One region of the Jeotgalibaca sp. MA1X17-3 genome, then DNA from elsewhere that is predicted to be linked to it. Evidence: a T-box and tRNA genes for the amino acid it is inferred to sense, from the RefSeq annotation. Region 1 holds a T-box; the other holds one or more tRNA genes.

Region 1 (7,024 bases):
AAGATGCTATCCGAAAGGATACAATCTTAGTTTCCATCATGTCGGTGAATAATGAAGTAGGAACGATCCAACCAATTGAAGAAGTAGCTGAATTATTAACACACTATCCCACTATTCATTTTCATGTAGATGCTGTTCAAGCGATAAGTGGATTAGAAAATATTTCCATTCATCCTCGAATAGATTTCTTTGTCCTTTCAGCACATAAATTTAATGGGCCTAAAGGAGTCGGAATTCTTTATAAAAAAAATGGCAAACAGATTGCTTCACTTTTAACTGGTGGAGATCAGGAATTTGGAGAAAGAAGCACGACAGAAAATGTGGGTGGAATTGCTGCAACTGCGAAATCGTTACGAATAACGATGAATCAAAAAGAAGAGTCAGTTATTCATACAGAAAAATTAAAGAACTATATTCGTTCTTTTTTAAAAGAGTACGAGGATGTAAACATTTATAGTCCTTTAGATGGTGCTTCTCACATTCTTTGCTTTGCCATGAAGGGAGTACGAGGGGAAGTTCTGGTACATGCTCTAGAAAAAGAAAATATTTATATATCTACAACAAGTGCTTGTGCTAGTAAAAAAGCAAGTTCTTCAAGTACGTTGCATTCTATGGGTATTCCTACTCAGTGGTCACAATGTGCGGTTCGTCTCAGTTTCTCATTTGAAAACACAATGGAAGAAGCACAACAGTTTGTGAATGTTTTTAAAGATTTACACACTAAATTTCAAAAAATTCAATGATTCTAAAAATGAGAGGATAAAAAAATGGAAACAATGATACAGATTCGTTTTGGAGAATTATCAACCAAAGGGAAAAATAAAAAACGATTTATTAATCAGTTGTCAAAAAATATTCATATCGCTTTATATGACTTTCCTTCTATTGTTATAAAAGAAAGTTTGGATCATATTTTTATAGAGCTGAACGGTGCTCCTGAAGATATTATTATAGAGAAGCTGAAGATGATTTTTGGAATTCAGAGTTTTTCACCCATTTATGTGATTCCAAAACAATATGACTCTTTAGCAAAAGCTGTGATTGCTGTGATTGAAGAGGAAGAGACAGCAGGGAAAACATTTAAAATTGATACAAGAAGATCAGATCATTTTTACGAATGGAATACAAATGACTTAAACTCAAAATTAGGTGCCTTAGTTTTAGAACAGCTACCAGATTTAAAAGTGAAGATGAAGCAACCAGACCTTTCTATACGAGTAGATGTTAAAGAAAAAAACTTCCTCCTTAGTACAAAAAAATATATGGGAGCAGGGGGACTTCCGGTAGGTACAAGTGGTAAAGGCGTTTTAATGCTTTCAGGTGGAATTGATTCCCCTGTTGCAGGATATTTAGCAATGAAGCGCGGTGTTCGTATTGTTGCTGTTCATTTCTCGAGTCCTCCTTATACCAGTCCTCAATCCTTACAAAAAACAAAAGATTTAGCAGCAAAACTCACTAATTTTGGTGGGGTAATTACTCATATTGAAGTTCCTTTTTCGGAAATTCAAGAGGAAATTAAAACAGCAATTCCAGAAGGGTACACGATGACGATTACTCGTCGCATGATGTTGCGCATTACAGATGCAATTAGAGATAATTGGAGCGCATTAGCTGTCTTTACAGGGGAAAGTCTAGGTCAAGTGGCTTCCCAAACAATGGAAAGTATTCAAGTAATTAATGAAGTTACAAATACACCAATCATACGTCCAGTAGCCACGATGGATAAATTAGAAATTATTGAAATCGCAAAAAAAATTGATACGTTTGAACTATCTATCCAGCCTTTCGAAGATTGTTGTACCATTTTTGCTCCCAAATCACCTAAAACTAAGCCACATCTAGATAAAGTGAAAAGATATGAGGGGAAATTAGATATGGACGGGTTAATAGAGAGAGCTCTAGAGAATCTTACCGTTACAAAAATTCGTTCTGAAAAAGAATATAGTGATTTAAAACAAAAATCTGTCCTAGACTTATTGTAAGTGAGGCCATAAGTGACAGTATTGTATTTCGCTTTGTTTTAGAATTTAAGCGTGTATTGTTATACTGTTGATAGATATTAAAAAGGAGGAATTGGAATATGCAAGTAACATTCAAAGGAAAACCAATGGAAGTAGAAGGTACGCAACCACAGGTAGGTGAAAAAACACCTCATTTTTCAGTGAAAGATGTGATGGACAAAGAAATAACAGACCAAAATCTTCGTGGTGAAGTTTTTATTTTAAGTATCTTTCCTGACATCAATACAAGTGTATGTGCAGTACAAACAACAAATTTTAACGAAAAAGTTTCTGCTATTGAAGGTGTAAAACTAATCTCTATATCTAAAAATACAAAACAAGAATTAAATGACTGGTGTTCCGCTAAAGGAATTAAAATGGAAATGGTACCAGATACAGAAGGTAGTTTTGGAAAAGCATTTGGATTAAACATACCTCAAATGGACAAACTAGCTCGCAGTGTGTTTGTAATTAGTCAAGATGGATTAGTCGGGTATAAAGAAATTCTAAGTGAAATTACTGATGAGCCAAATTATGATGCAGCAATTGATGCAGCAAAAGGTTTACTGTAGGTCTTGAGAAAATTCAAAATAGATGATAGAATAAACAGAAATATACGTGCGTGATGATCAGGAATAGTAGTCTTTTAAAAATAGACAGAGAAAAAAGCAGATGCTGAAAGCTTTTTAAGCCAAAGATGAATGTAGCCTGAGAGCAAGAAGAGTGAAGGTCTTTTTAGACTGAGTAGCCTTTCTCGGAGAATTCTCCGTTATCAAAAATGAGAGATGGAATTTTAATTCCATAATTTTAGGTGGTACCGCGATAAACTCGTCCTGCATAATTTGCAGGGCTTTTTTTATTTGTTTAAATAAATAATTCAATTTTAAAGAAATAGGAAGGAAGTAATCAGATGACAAAAGCAGAAGAAATGTCCACTAAATATCAACCAAAAGAAGTGGAACAAGGGAAATATAAAAAATGGGTAGAGGAGAAACTTTTTCAACCAAGTGGAGATAAAAATGCAAAACCCTACTCCATTGTAATTCCACCTCCCAACGTGACAGGTCGTCTTCACTTAGGACATGCATGGGATGTTACCTTACAAGATATATTGATTCGTCAAAAAAGAATGCAAGGATATGACACTCTTTGGTTGCCAGGAATGGATCATGCCGGGATTGCTACGCAAGCAAAAGTAGAAGCAAAACTTGCTGAAGAGGGTATTTCTAGACATGATATGGGGCGAGAAGCTTTTGTAGATCAAGTTTGGGAATGGAAAGAAGACTATGCTCAAATCATTCGTAACCAGTGGGAAAAAATGGGAATTTCTGTTGATTACGACAGAGAACGATTTACTTTGGATGATGGTTTATCAGATGCAGTCCGCAAAGTATTCGTAACTTTATATGAAAAAGGCTATATCTATCGTGGTGCTTACTTAATCAATTGGGATCCAAAAGCGAGAACAGCCTTATCTGATATTGAAGTGATTCATAAAGATGTAAAGGGAGCATTTTATCATTTCCGTTATCCTCTTGCAGATGGATCAGGACATGTAGAATTAGCTACGACGCGTCCAGAAACAATGCTCGGAGATACAGCAGTAGCGGTTCATCCTGATGATGAACGATATACCGATTTAATTGGAAAGAGTATCTTATTACCATTAATGAATCGAGAAATCCCTATTATTGCGGATGATTATGTTGATCGTGAGTTCGGTACGGGTGTTGTAAAAATTACACCAGCCCATGATCCAAATGACTTTGAAGTAGGTTTACGCCATTCGCTTCCACAGATTAATGTAATGAATGATGATGCTACAATGAATGAGAATGCAGGTACATACGAAGGGCTAAACCGCTTTGATGCTAGAAAAGCAGTTGTACGTGATATGGAAAAAGAAGGTTTACTCATTAAAGTAGAAGAAATTATTCATAGTGTTGGACACTCGGAACGTACAGATGTGCCTGTTGAACCACTAATTTCTACCCAATGGTTTGTAAAAATGAAACCGATGGCGCAAGAAGCTATGGAAAATCAAGCAACTGAAAATAAAGTTAGTTTTTATCCGGACCGATTTGAAGGAACGTTCATGAGATGGATGGAAAATATCCATGACTGGGTTATTTCTAGACAACTATGGTGGGGACATCAAATACCAGCGTGGTATCACAAAGAAACAGGTGAAATTTACGTAGGATTAGAAGATCCTAAAGATATTGAAAATTGGGTTCAAGATCCGGATGTATTGGATACGTGGTTTAGTTCTGCACTTTGGCCTTTTTCTACAATGGGGTGGCCAAATGAAGAAGATCCAGATTTCAAACGATATTTCCCTACGAGCACACTCGTAACCGGATATGACATTATTTCATTCTGGGTAAGTCGAATGATGTTCCAATCTTTAGAGTTTACAGGAGAACGTCCTTTTGAAAATGTACTGATTCACGGATTGATTCGTGATGAAGAAGGACGCAAAATGAGTAAATCTTTGGGGAATGGAATCGATCCAATGGATGTTGTAGAACAATACGGTGCAGATGCTTTGCGTTGGTTCTTGGCTAATGGATCTTCACCTGGGCAAGATGTTCGTTTTAGTTATGATCGTATGGATGCATCTTGGAATTTTATCAATAAAATTTGGAATGCTAGTCGCTATGTGTTGCTCAATTTAGATGGCTTAGAATATAAAGACATCGATATTACAGGAGAAAAAACAACTGCAGATAAATGGATTCTTTCTAGTTTGAATAGAACTATTGGAAAAGTTACCGATTTATTTGAGAAGTTTGAATTTGGTGAAGCAGGGCGAATTTTGTATCACTTTATCTGGGATGAATATTGTGATTGGTATATTGAGATGACGAAAGAAGTGTTACAAGGAGAAGATGAAGCTGCAAAACACACAGCTCGTAGTATTCTCGCACATGTTTTAGATAACATCTTACGTCTTTTACATCCTGTTATGCCATTCGTAACAGAAGAAATTTGGCAAAATGTCCCTCATCAAGGAGATTCTATTGTGACAGCAGCGTATCCTACTGTACAAGAAGAATTATTAGATTCTGATGTAGAAGGTGCAATGGAGCAATTGATTGCTCTTATTCGAGAAGTTCGAAACATTCGTAATGAAATGAATACACCACTTTCGAAACCAGTTCCGATGCAGATCAATGCAATTGATGAAAGGACTAATCAAATTTTCCATGAAAACGAAGCATATATTACTCGTTTTTGTAATCCTTCTGAGTTAGAAATCGGAAGAAATCTGGAACCAGCACCGGATGCTGTTACAGGTGTATTTACAGGTGGAGAAGTTCGTATGCCGCTTGCTGGGTTAATCAAGATGGAAGATGAAATTAAGCGTATGGAAGCCGAAAAAGAGAAGCTTCAAAAAGAAGTAGATCGAGTAGTTAAAAAATTAGCAAATGGCAAATTTGTGGATAAAGCTCCTGAAGCAGTTGTTGAAGGAGAACGCCAAAAAGAAAAAGAGTACCGCGAACAATTAAAAATTGTTGAAGATCGTATTGAGTTTTTAAAGACCCAATTATAACAAAGGTAAAAAAATAGCGAAATAAATAACAAAGGAAAAGAGGGAGGAGTAATATCTGACCTCTTTTCTTAGAATGGAGAAATAGAATGTTCGATACGTATGAAGATGCATTGGAATGGATTCACACTAGAAAAGGGACAACACCTAAGCCCGGAATACGTCGTATGGAATGGATGATGGAAAAATTAGGACACCCTGAACGAAAATTTCGTTCCATCCATATTGCCGGTACGAATGGAAAAGGTTCAACAGTTGCCTACTTGACTAGCCTGTTCCAAGCGACAGGAAATACTGTCGGTAGTTTTACTTCTCCTCACATTATGTCTTTTAATGAACGAATTAGTATCAATGGGCATCCTATAACGGATGAAGAGGTATTATCTTTGGTTCAAAAAATTTCTCCTCTATATGAAGAAATTTCAAAAACCGAATGGGGTGGTTTAACGGAATTTGAAGTCGTTACCTGTATGATGTTTCTCTACTTTTCTTTGGCACAACCAGATGTAGTTCTATTAGAAGTGGGCTTGGGTGGGTTGTTTGATAGTACGAATGTTGTTCAGCCCAATCTGTCTATTATTACGACGATCGGCTTAGACCATATAAAAATATTAGGAAATACAATGGAAGATATTGCCTTTCAAAAAGCAGGGATTATTAAACCTACTATTCCAGTTGTAATCGGAAATGTGGAAGAAGAAGCCAAAGAAGTATTATTACAAGTAGCTAACGAGAACAAATCAGAGGTAAAATTATTCGGAAGAGATTTTCATGTGAATAATAGTTGCTCTGGAAAAAACTACCATGAATATTTCGATTATAGTGAACAGGATAGAACAATCTCTCATTTAGAAATTGGTTTGATTGGACAACATCAAATTGAGAATGCGGCAACGTCTCTCCAAGCATTTTTAACATTTGCTTCTTTAATAAATTCTTCTTATACAGATGAACAGATACGAGAGGGGTTATTAAATGCGTTTTGGCCTGTGCGACTCGAAATCATTTCCCAGGACCCATTTATAATTTTGGATGGTGCTCATAATGAACCGGCTATGGAAGTTTTGTTAGCAGCGATGCAAGGACATTTCCCTGGAAAAAAGTGAACGTACTTTTTTCTGCAATTACTACAAAGGAATTAGAAAAAATTGGTCCACTACTTAATCAGATTCCTAACTCTGAAATTTACTTAACTACTTTCGACTTTCCTAAAGCTGCCACATTGGAAGAATTAAAAGAACGTCTACATGTAAGAGAAGCAGGCGAGTACCAAAATTGGCGCCAAGCAATCCAAGTACTTCAGAAGAAGATGGGAAAAGAAGACATTCTTTTAATAACGGGATCTCTTTACTTTTTATCTGATGTACGACGATATTTATTACAACAAAATATCGTTTGAACAAATTGAAAATCTAGATAGTTTTTTAATAAAAAAATAATTCTCCCTTTATGCGTAATTTATAATAGACAC
Region 2 (7,024 bases), 1.2 Mb from region 1:
AAAAAATCAATCTCACTAAATTCCTGCCAACTTCCCTTTAGTAGAGCAAGATCTTTTTCATTAAAAGTTGGAACATCTCCATTTACTTCAATAACCTGATCACGGCCATCATATTCTAATAAAGCTAAGCTAGATTCAGGAACCGTTTCTATTTGAAATAAATCTTCAATGAATCCTTGAACAGCAGGAAGTGGCATTGTAACTAATAGAAAAATAGCAGCCGCTGTTGCTAAGAATCCATTTACTACATTTAATTTTACATCCACTTCATCTTTTCTTTTTCGTTTTCTAGCCATTTTATTCTTTCTTCCTATCCTTCCTGAAAGCCTTCATCCATTAAATATCCTTCAGCAGCTTCTTTTGTTTTGAAAACACCTTCTACTTGACCAGTTGATATAACGACTGCCCATAGTGGGTTCTCGTAGCGAAGACGCAATGCTTCTCCTCTAACATCAAACCACAACTCAGAATAGCCTTCTTCATAGCCATCTTCAGTCTTTTTAAGGTGTTCAATTGCTTGATCAACATACTGACGAATGGTTGCTTCATCTTCATCTAAAACAGAAATATAACCTTTTTTAGTTTCTTCTTTTGGTAAATATGCTGCATAAACAAATGCATTTCCATTAGGATGGAGGAACCGAACTGCTATTTTTTTAGCTACCGCACTGTCTTTAAAATGGTAATTCAATCGGTTCATAGATACAGGGACAGACTCTAGCTCTTTATAACTATCAAATATTGCTTTTTTTTCTTCAAATGATAAGGTCATTTGTATTACTCCTCCACTATATAGTTTGTCTACCAGTATTGTAGACTACTTTTTCTCTATTGTATCAAAAAAAACGTCTTTAAAGATAAAAGAAAAGAATCAGAATGCTCTTTAACAAGCATCCCGATTCAATTCAAGGGAATCCTTACATATAATATAAATTCTCAGAAGGATAAACGGGATCACACGTGATGTCTAATCCCAAATCCCGCAGAAGTTGCTCGTCATCTTTTTTCAACATAACGGTAGAATGAGCTTGCACTCCAGATAATTCTGCTAACTTATTGTAGCACACTTGAGCTGTAGGATTCGTTACCGCACTAATGGCTAGAGCAATTAAAATTTCATTGGCATTTAGCATAGGCATTTTGCTATGTAGCACCGTTGATTTTGTTTTTTGAATGGTTTCTAGAATCATCGGTGAAAGCAAATAAATTTCATCTGCTACATTGGCTAATACTTTGATTGAATTTAAAAGAGCGGCGGAAGAAGAATCCATCAAACTAGATGTTTTCCCTGTTACGATTCGACCATCTTTTAATTCAAAAGCAATGACCGCTTTTATATCATTATTTTCCGTTTTTTGGCGTAAGACTTCTGCATACTCACGAGCTGGTTTTACAGGAACTCGATCATCTGATTTTACTCCTGCTTCTTCCATCAAAATCTTCATCCAATTTACCGTATCTTGATCAATCAGACCTTTTTTAAAGTCACAATCCGTAGCAAAACTTCTACGGATAATTTCTTGTCGAGAGGCTTCCTTTACAACTTCATCATCTGTAATTCCAAAACCGACTCGATTTACTCCCATATCCGTTGGAGATTGATACTTTGGTTCTTCACCCGTAATTCTTTCAATAATTCGTCTAATAATAGGGAATGTTTCAACATCTCGATTATAATTGACGGCTACTTCATGATATTTTTCAAAGTGGAAGTTGTCAATCATATTTACATCTTTTAAGTCGACCGTAGCCGCTTCATAGGCGATATTTAAAGGATGTTTCAATGGGATATTCCAAACTGGAAAAGTTTCAAACTTAGAATAGCCTGTTTTTCTTCCCATATGATTTTCGTGATACATTTGATTTAAACAAGTAGCTAGTTTCCCACTACCTCCACCAGGAGCTGTAACGACTACAATCGGTTTGGTAGTTGGTATATAAGAGTTTTGTCCAAACCCTTCTTCGCTTACTATTTTATCCACATCGGAAGGATACCCTTCAATCGAGCTATGTGTATAAACGAGAATATCACGCTTTTCTAGTTTATTAATAAATAAACGAGTAGAGGGTTGACCGTGATAACGAGTAATGACAACACTATTTACTGATAAACCATATTCCCGAAATTCATCAATCAAACGAAAGACATCCATATCATAGGTAATTCCATAATCACCACGAATTTTATTTCTTTCAATATCACCTGCGTAAACACAAATAATAATTTCGGCTTTATCTTTCAGTTTTTGTAGAATTTTGATTTTTGAGTCTTCATCAAAACCAGGAAGTACTCGCTTTGCATGCTTGTCACCAATCAATTTTCCGCCAAATTCTAGATATAGTTTATCGTAGTTATTTACTCGCTCTAGAATATAACGGGATTGTTCTACGATATATTTTTTTGAATCAAAGCCAATTTTATCCATTCTGTTCCTCCCAAATTTTCTGCTCATTATTTCATTATATATAGATCACTTTTAACTTGTGACTTTCAACTCTAACTCTATTCATTATAGAGATTTTTGTCATGATAGCAATGTATTTATTAGAAATCATTTTCTATTTCCTTTATATACGCTAAAGTTAATTTTTTTAATAGCTCAAATGTTCGTTTATGATTTTTGAATCTCTCTTAACAAGAGGTTAAATCCTGCTTGACATTCATTGAGCATACCATCTATACTACTTATATCATATGTTTTGTAAGAAAAAGAGCCGTTAGTTCAGCGGGAGAATACATCCTTGACAGGGATGGGGTCACAGGTTCAAATCCTGTACGGCTCATCACTTTAACCAATCAAACTAAAAGAAGACTAGGGAAATTCCTGGCCTTCTTTTAGTTTTTTTCTTTGGTTTTTCTTCATAAGGATTTGGGCAGTGATCATAATCTTTAGATTCTAACCATTATGATCTTTAGCTTGTTCAAATACTTTAATAGCTATTTTCCGTCTTTCTTTATGGGAAACAATCGGCTCTGGATAATCTTTTCCGATGATTACTCCAAATTTATTTTGCTCTTCCTTTGAAAGTTTTGAAGGTTCATGTATTTTTTCGCCATCAATATTTTTAAGCTCTGGAACATAGTATTTTATGAATTCTCCGCTTTTATCATACTTCTCTGACTGTGTGGTTGGGTTAAATATTCTAAAATAAGGAACACTATCTGTTCCAGTTGAAGCAGCCCATTGCCACCCACCTATATTATTAGAAGGATCATAATCAATGAGCATTTCTTGAAAATATTGTTCTCCCCATTTCCAGTCAATTAATAAATCTTTCGTTAAAAAAGAAGCGGTTATCATACGCAATCGATTATGCATCCAGCCAGTTTCTTTTAATTGACGCATTGCTGCATCCACTATTGGAAAACCTGTCTTTCCTTCTTTCCATTTTTTGAAGAATTCCTCATCATTCTCCCACTCCAGTTGACGAAAGGATGGGTTAATAGAACTATTTTTTTGATCCGGATGAGTAGCATAAATCATATTATAAAAGTCTCTCCAAGCTAGTTCTTTGATAAATGTTTCTTTTCCCGCAGAATTTTCAGAACGATTTACTTGATCAAAAACAGTCCGAATAGAGATTTCACCGGTTCTTAGGTATTTGGATAAATGGCTAGTTGAATTTTTTACCGGATAATCTCGAGCCACCTTGTAATTACTTAAATCATGTTTAATAAACTCATCTAGGCGCTGATGTGCTGCTTTCGTGCCTATTTGTAAATCTTCAATGGGGATTTGCTTGGCAAGAAAGTCATTAAATTGTTCTTCATCCTTTGAAAAAATGGGATCTTTAATCAACTTTTTTCATCAAAACCTACTTCAACTACATCAGGACTTTGTAATTCCTTCCATTTAGTAAAATAAGGTGTAAACACTTGATAATAGCTTCCAGAATTAGTTTTTATTTCTCGAGCTGAGTGAAGGTAATGATCGTGATAACCATGAGGCTTCACATCTAATTTTTTGAATAATGTACTAGCAATTTTATCCCGCTCGAGACCATAACCAGTTTCATCTCTATTTATATAAATATCTGACCAATGAGGAAACTCTTTTTTAATTTTTAAGAAACATTCTTCAAGATCACCATATAGGATATGTAAAGTAGCATGTTTTCTTTTAATTTCATCGCGAAAAAATTCTACACTTTTAAAAAAAGAAGCTTGGTTCATTGATTGCTCACCCAAAAACTGCTCGGGATTTACATGAAACAATAGGAGTAACGAGTTTGATTCTTCCAAAGCATGTTTGAGTGCTACATTGTCTTCTATCCTCAAGTCTCTTCTAAACCACATAACGGACACCACGTTTTTTCACCTCTTCTCATTTTCTCTTTATCACATTGTCTTCTCTATTGTAATTCAAAATATGAAAATAGAATAAAAAATGACTAATAAAAAAAGAAAAAGTCGTTTGCTTTTTCTTTTTCTTAACTATGCTTTTAAATAATCCAAAAATGAAAAGAATAGGAATTCTATAATTACTCTATATATTTCAATCTTTCTTCTCGTTCTTGTTTTCTTCTATAAACTCTTTCCAATCGAGGTCGATTATAGCGTTGCACAATGATAAATGGTGCATTCATCAACACTGCATAGACAATCATGATCCAACCTGCCCAAGGTGGATTCCAAAAGAAGAAAAAGATTGCGGGAATCATAGATAGCCAGTGAGTCATTTCTGCACGGCGCATCTCCAACAAGAATTTATTCAAAGTAGGAAGATAGGCATCAACCATACTTGATTTATTGTATGCTTTTTTTAAAAAGATACTTCCATCTGGCAAATAATGCTTCCATGATTGAATATGAAATATCTTTTGCCAAATCATTCCATTTTGTTCCCATTTCCAAGTGCGAAACCAGCTTTTGTGCGTTTCAAAGAAATGATCTGGAACTTTCAATATCGCAATCGAAATCCCCATATGGAAACAAAACCATGTGAAAATATCTAATAAGACCATCCAGAAAGGTGACAAATATACAAGTTGCATAGACATCCTCCCTATAATTTAATTTTTCGTCCTTTCCATGTGACGGTATGGAAAATATGAGTAGCAATCCAGGAACGGATAAAAACAAATAAAAAGAAAATAAATAAAAGTGGATAGAAAAAGAGAGCTCCAAAAGAAAAATTACCTGTTCGTCGAGCTAAAATAGAAATTTGCAAAAAATAAAGGAGGTAGCAAACAATCGATGTAAAAATCCATACAGGCATTCCTAAAAATAAGGCAAGACCTACAAAAGAAGGTGCAAGAAATGCACCAAAAATCCAAATTCCGATTAAAAACCAAATGAAAAGATGCGTACTTTGAGATCCCGTCGCAAAGTGTTTGGACCATCCTTCTATCAATTGGGAAATCCCTTCTGGATACATTCGAAAATGGACTAAGTTTTTGCCACTATATAACTGGATTGGCAAGTTTTTTTCTTTATATATTTTCCCTAGTGCAAAACCTTCAATTAATGCTTCTTGAACAACATCTTGTCCACCCATTTGAATGTACTCTTCTTTCTGACACAATAAAAAAGGGCCGAAAACACCTGCTTCAGATAATTTGTTTCCTAAAATAGAAAAAGCATTCATCCCAGCCATCGTAATGATATTAAATATAACTGAACTATTTTCATAATTTTTTTGAATGTGATGATAGGGTTGAATGGATAGGATCCCTTTATTTCCTTGCTCTTTATAAGCAGCAACTAATTTCCCTACAACTTCTGAATTTGCAAACCATGTATCAGCATCCATAAAGATTAATAAATCACCTGATGCATGGTTGGCTCCTTGCCAGTTTGCGGCTGTCTTCCCAGTCCAATCGCCTTCTTTTTTTACTGGTACGACTTGCGCTCCATATGTACGGGCTATGTTTGCTGTCTCATCCTCAGAGCCATCATCTGCAACAATCACTTCATAAAAGGAAAAGCGTTGCATGTGTGCACTCTTTAAGAGAATAGGTAAATTTTTTTCTTCATTTCTAGCAGGTACAATCAACGACACTCGTAAGGATTCATTTATTTCTGTTTGCTTATCATGAGGCACAGGGTTTCTCCAGTACATGAAGAACCCAGCCATGATTGCACAAACACAACCGATTAGCATCCATCCAAACATATCGAACCTCCTACATTTTTTCCTTCAGTATTTTCAGCTCAAGTCTTATAAAAACTCAGTCAGAATTTTTTCTTTGGCACCTAACATATCTCCTACTTGCTGGCCGCTTAACGTTACCATTGGCATTCCTCCACCTGGGTTAACCGTTCCACCAACAAAATATAAATTATGGTATTTCTCACTGTGTTTGGGATGCTTAAATCCTTGATTCTTTTTACGATCAGAAACGGTACCATAAATAGCACCTCTGTTAGAGTAGTATGTTTCTTGGATATCTTCTGGTCTCCAAACATTTTCTGTCACGATATGCTTCCGTAAATCAGTCAATCCCATTTTTTCTAATTTTTCATAGACTCTTTCTTGCAGAGCAAGATAATCTTCTTCCGTAAAAGGATCGTCTTGGATATAAGGGATGTGCGGTAAAATTTTAATATTCTCATGGCCTGGAAGTGCTTGATCAGAATCCGTTTTATTTACATTTACCAGGTAAATAGTGGGATCGTCTGGTAATTGTTTTTTATGGAAAATTTGATCGAAATTCTTTTCAGAATGATTCGAGAAGAAGAAGTTATGATGAGCAAGTTGCGGATAAGTAGTATCCACTCCTAAATGAATCACCAAACCAGAACTTGCTGGTTCAAATTTTTTCTCTAAGGCATCCATTTCTTTTTGATCTTCTTCCAGAAGACGAGTATACGCAGGGATGACTTCCATGTTACTCACAAAATAATCAGCTTCTACGATAGAACCATTGTCCATCTCAGCAGAAGTAATCATTTTATTTTCATCTTTATTTAACTTTACAACTTCATGCCCCAAATGAAACGTGACTCCTATTTCTTCAGCTAGTTTCACTAATCCTTCTGCTAAGAGATGCATTCCACCTGGAACATACCAAACACCTTGTT

The links. A T-box is a leader RNA that pairs with one kind of tRNA and senses whether it is charged. The one in region 1 lies ahead of LZ578_RS08845 (valine--tRNA ligase), so its partner is inferred to be a tRNA-Val.
Region 2: it encodes a tRNA-Val, which carries the amino acid that the T-box ahead of LZ578_RS08845 (valine--tRNA ligase) is inferred to sense. The anticodon was not compared.

The regions. Positions count from the first base shown of each region.
Region 1 covers NZ_CP090983.1:1,758,897-1,765,920, reverse strand. The annotation lists gene LZ578_RS08860 (cysteine desulfurase family protein) at 1-743, shown strand, start outside; gene thiI (tRNA uracil 4-sulfurtransferase ThiI) at 768-1,982, shown strand; gene tpx (thiol peroxidase) at 2,081-2,572, shown strand; T-box leader at 2,617-2,839, shown strand; gene LZ578_RS08845 (valine--tRNA ligase) at 2,911-5,556, shown strand; gene LZ578_RS08840 (folylpolyglutamate synthase/dihydrofolate synthase family protein) at 5,643-6,659, shown strand; gene LZ578_RS08835 (hypothetical protein) at 6,656-6,952, shown strand.
Region 2 covers NZ_CP090983.1:556,459-563,482, reverse strand. The annotation lists partial or broken gene LZ578_RS02845 (DNA/RNA non-specific endonuclease) at 1-197, opposite strand, end outside; gene LZ578_RS02840 (hypothetical protein) at 311-772, opposite strand; gene LZ578_RS02835 (DUF1846 domain-containing protein) at 918-2,426, opposite strand; tRNA gene LZ578_RS02830 (tRNA-Val) at 2,713-2,784, shown strand; gene LZ578_RS12575 (deoxyribodipyrimidine photo-lyase) at 2,898-3,800, opposite strand; gene LZ578_RS12570 (deoxyribodipyrimidine photo-lyase) at 3,797-4,297, opposite strand; gene LZ578_RS02820 (glycosyl-4,4'-diaponeurosporenoate acyltransferase) at 4,483-4,995, opposite strand; gene LZ578_RS02815 (glycosyltransferase family 2 protein) at 5,007-6,116, opposite strand; gene LZ578_RS02810 (NAD(P)/FAD-dependent oxidoreductase) at 6,162-7,024, opposite strand, start outside.